Regions from separate parts of the Castellaniella daejeonensis genome, predicted to be linked through region 2. Evidence: predicted binding sites of a transcription regulator. Region 2 holds the regulator's gene; the other holds the start of a gene.
What was found. Region 2 encodes LexA, which represses DNA repair genes until DNA is damaged. Its sites were predicted from a motif close to ACTGTATNNNNATACAGT; they were not measured.
Positions count from the first base shown of each region.

Region 1: recA (recombinase RecA) is a predicted target of LexA. The motif match lies at 1,180-1,197, and genes of this name have one in related genera.

Region 1 is NZ_BAAAFN010000011.1:237,056-239,459, reverse strand. Features, by position in the region: gene ABD022_RS08265 (sensor histidine kinase) at 1-297, opposite strand, end outside; gene ABD022_RS08260 (response regulator) at 312-1,013, opposite strand; gene recA (recombinase RecA) at 1,298-2,350, shown strand.
Region 2 is NZ_BAAAFN010000006.1:12,224-14,627, forward strand. Features, by position in the region: gene ABD022_RS02005 (amino acid aminotransferase) at 1-259, shown strand, start outside; gene lexA (transcriptional repressor LexA) at 378-1,133, shown strand; gene lon (endopeptidase La) at 1,280-2,404, opposite strand, start outside.

The DNA.
Region 1 (2,404 bases), on a different contig from region 2:
CAGGATCTGCCAGCTGGTGGCTGATTCGTCCGCGCTGCCTGCCAGCACCGTGCGGGCCGACTCGGACAGGGCCACTCCGGTGGCCAGGCGCTGCTGCTCGATTTCGTGACGCAGCAGGCGCAGATGGCTCGACAGCGTCCGGTCGTAGGGCGAGTTGGCGATGTTCAGGGAAATGAAATAGGTGATGACGATGCCGATCGACCACAGGACGAACAGCGGCACGATCATCCACAGGAGGATGCGGCCCAGGAGGGTCGCATGCCGGCGGGGTCTGCGCGGTACCGAGTCGGCGAACATGTCGGGGCGCGCCGTCAGTCGACGGCCGCCGTGTCCGCCGGCACGGCGCGGTTGTCGGGCTCCAGGCAGTACCCCAGGCCGCGTACGGTCAGGATGTGGACGCCGGCCGGTTCGATCTTCTTGCGCAGCCGGTGGATGTAGACCTCGATGGCATTGGTGGTGACTTCTTCGCCCCATTCGCACAGCAGGTCGACGAGCTGGTGCTTGCTGATCATGCGGCCGCTGCGCGACAGGAAGATTTCCAGCAGGCTGGTCTCGCGGGCGGACAGTTCGACGGCGGCGTCGTCGATGGTGGCCACGCGCCCGTTCAGGTCGAAGGCGAGGCGCCCGTGGCGCAGGACGGATGCGCGTGCGCCGCCGTGGCGGCGGATCAGTGCGCGCACGCGGGCTTCGAGTTCGCTGAGGGCGAAGGGTTTGGACATGTAGTCGTCGGCGCCCAGGTCCAGGCCTTCGACGCGCTGCTCGACGGAGTCGGCCGCCGTCAGGATCAGGACCGGCAGGGGCGTGCCTCGCTGGCGCAGCTTGCGCAGCACGGACAGGCCGTCCAGGCGCGGCAGGCCCAGATCGAGGATCAGCAGATCGAAGGCCTGCAACTGCAGCGCGGAATCGGCGCTGGATCCATCGTTGACGACGTCCACGGCATAGCCTTCGTAGCGCAGCGATCGGGACAACCCGTCCGCGAGAATGCTGTCGTCCTCGGCAATCAGGATACGCATGGCGGAAATGACATCCAGGGGGAGGCGGGCGCTGAAATGGCCCAGGGTGCATTCATTTTGGCACGCGCGGCTGCGCCGGGTCATTAGGGTAAACGATGGGGCTTGCGGCACGGCGGCGGCCCCCGGCGCCCGGTTCCATCGTTTTGCCCGGGATCGAATTGCCATATCTGTATTTTCATACAGTATAATTTAATGCCATAATTTCCCGAACCCCGCCGCAGGCGGACCCGGCCCCCCCCAGGCCGCGGTTCCTGCGGCTTGTCACTCAAGATAGGAATTCCCTCATGGATGAACGCTCCGGCAAGGCCAACCCCGAACGCGCCAAGGCGCTGGCCGCCGCGCTGTCGCAGATCGAAAAGCAGTTCGGCAAGGGCTCCATCATGCGCTACGGCGACAACCAGGTCGAACACGACATCCAGGTCGTGTCCACCGGTTCCCTGGGGCTGGACATCGCCCTGGGTGTCGGGGGGCTGCCGCGCGGACGCGTGATCGAAGTCTATGGCCCCGAATCCTCCGGCAAGACCACGCTCACCCTGCAGGTCATCGCCGAAATGCAGAAGATCGGCGGCACCTGCGCCTTCGTCGATGCCGAGCACGCACTGGACGTCCAGTACGCCGCGCGCCTGGGCGTCAATCTCGAAGACCTGCTGATCTCGCAGCCCGATACCGGCGAGCAGGCCCTGGAAATCACCGATGCCCTGGTGCGTTCGGGGTCGGTCGACCTGATCGTCATCGACTCGGTCGCCGCGCTGGTGCCCAAGGCCGAAATCGAAGGCGACATGGGCGATTCCCTGCCCGGCCTGCAGGCCCGCCTGATGAGCCAGGCGCTGCGCAAGCTCACCGCCACGATCAAGCGTGCCAACTGCATGGTGATCTTCATCAACCAGATCCGCATGAAGATCGGGGTCATGTTCGGCAACCCCGAGACCACCACGGGCGGCAACGCACTCAAGTTCTATTCCTCGGTACGCCTCGACATCCGCCGCATCGGTTCGATCAAGAAGGGCGACGAGGTCGTCGGCAACGAGACCCGCGTCAAGATCGTCAAGAACAAGGTCGCCCCGCCGTTCAAGCAGGTAGAGTTCGACATCATGTACGGTGCAGGCATTTCCCGCGAGGGCGAGATCATCGACCTGGGTGTCCAGGCAGGCCTGATCGACAAGTCCGGCGCCTGGTACAGCTACAACGGCGAGCGCATCGGCCAGGGCAAGGACAACGTCCGCGACTACCTCAAGGAACACCCGGACATGGCCTTCGAGATCGAGAATCGGGTTCGCGAGCATCTGGGAATCGCACCCCGGGCAATGCCCACGGCCGCCGCCGCCGATGGGGAATGACCCCGACGGGTTCGATTCGCCGCCCGGCGGCGGTGATTCATCCAGGCGTGGAAA
Region 2 (2,404 bases):
CGGCATGCGCGATCGCATCCGCACCATGCGCCACCAGCTGGTCGAAAAGATCCAGGCTCAGGGCGTGGACCAGGACTTCAGCTTTGTCAAGGCGCAGCGCGGCATGTTCTCCTACTCGGGCCTCACCAAGGCCCAGGTCGACCGCCTGCGCGAGGATTTCGGCATCTATGCCGTGGGCAGCGGCCGCATCTGCGTGGCGGCGCTGAACAGTGGCAATATCGACTACGTGGCCGAAGCGATCGCCCGCGTGATCAAGTGATCCGATAGCCATACCCGGCAAAGCGCGCGGCGCGGGCAGGTTCTCCTCCCGCGCCGCGCTTGCTTTCAGGAAACGCTTCGGACACAATATGGGCTGTGTTTCCATCCAGTAGCGCGACATGGCCCTGAAACTCACCGCCCGGCAGTCCCAGATCCTGGACATCATCCAGCATTCCATCCAGCATTCGGGCCGCCCGCCCACCCGGGCCGAAATCGCCGCCCAATTGGGATTTCGTTCGGCCAATGCAGCGGAAGACCACCTGCGCGCCCTGGAACGCAAAGGCTACATCCGCCTGTCGGCCGGCACGTCACGCGGCATCCAGCTCACCGGCCAGGCACAGGCACAGGCATCGGCGTCGGGCCACGATCCGGCAGGTCGCCCCGCCATCCCCGGCCACAGTCCGGAACCCACGTCCGCTGGCACGGCAACGGCCCATGATCCTGCCCCCCTGCCAGGCACGCCGGTCTGGATCGCTCCATCCGACAGCCGCCTGGTGCCCCTGGTGGGCCGTGTGGCCGCCGGCAGCCCCATCCTGGCGGCCGAGCACGTCGAACGCGAAATCCCCCTGGCCCCCCATCTGTTCGAATCCGCGCCCGACTACCTTCTGCGCGTACGCGGCAGCAGCATGCGCGATGCCGGCATTCTCGACGGCGACCTGCTGGCCGTGCGCAGCACGCCCAATGCGCGCCATGGCCAGATCGTCGTTGCCCGCCTGGGAGACGACGTCACCGTCAAGCGGCTCGAACACCAGGGCCGGCGCATCCGCCTGCTGCCGGAAAACCCGGACTTCCAGCCCATCGACGTGGGGCCGGGCGATGAATTCGCCATCGAAGGCATTGCCGTCGGATTGATCCGCACCACCGCGCTGCACTAGAACGGCCAACTCCGCCACGGCCTCGCGCCGCCGGCTGGCGCACGCGCCGCCATGGCTGCAGGTACCGCAGAAACGCCAAGGGCTCCCCGGAACGGGAGCCCTTGGGTTCTATCTGCAACGGCCGGGGCGATACGCCCCGAACGGCATCAGTGCTTCATCATTCCGCCGCTGCCGGTTTCCGCCGGCTTGGCGGTGGCGACCGCCTCGGCCGCCAGGCGGGCGACTTCTTCGTCGGACAAGGGTACGGGCATGCGCTGCAAGGCGACTTCCAGCACCCGATCGATCCAGCGCACCGGGATGATCTCCAGGTGGTTTTTCACGTTGTCGGGGATTTCAGCCAGATCCTTGACGTTTTCCTCGGGGATCATCACGATCTTGATGCCGCCGCGGTGCGCCGCCAGCAGTTTTTCCTTCAGGCCGCCGATTTCCAGGATCTCGCCGCGCAGGGTGATCTCGCCCGTCATGGCGACATCGGCGCGCACCGGGATGCCCGTCAATGCCGACACCATGGCCGTGGTGATGGCCGCCCCTGCCGAGGGGCCGTCCTTGGGCGTGGCGCCCTCGGGGAAGTGGATGTGCAAATCGCGCTTCTCGAAGGCCTGGTCTGCGATGCCCCACTTGCGGGCGCGGGCACGAACCACCGTGCGCGCGGCCTCGACGGATTCCTTCATCACATCGCCCAGCGAACCCGTGCGCAGGACCACGCCCTTGCCCGGCATGTCCGCCGCCTCGATGGTCAGCAGGTCACCACCGACTTCGGTCCAGGCCAGGCCGGTCACCTGGCCAACCTTGTCTTCCTTTTCGGCCACGCCGAAATTGAAGCGGCGGACTCCCAGGAAGTCGCTCAGGTTGGCGGCATTCACCGTGATCGCGGCCTCGCCGTCCGCCCTTTGCTGGTCCAGCTCGGGGCCTGCGCTCAGCAGGCGCTTGACGGTCTTGCGGCAGATCTTGGAGATTTCGCGTTCCAGCGCGCGCACCCCGGCCTCGCGCGTGTAGTAGCGCACGATGTCGCGGACCGCGTCTTCGGAAATACTGAGCTCGCCTTCCTTGACGCCATTGTTCTTCATCAGCTTGGGCAGCAGGTGATCGAAGGCGATGTGGACCTTTTCGTCTTCCGTGTAGCCCGACAGGCGGATGACTTCCATCCGGTCGAGCAGGGCCGGCGGAATGTTCAAGGTGTTGCTGGTGGCGACGAACATGACATCGGACAGATCGAAATCGACCTCGATGTAGTGGTCCTGGAAGGTATGGTTCTGTTCCGGATCGAGCAC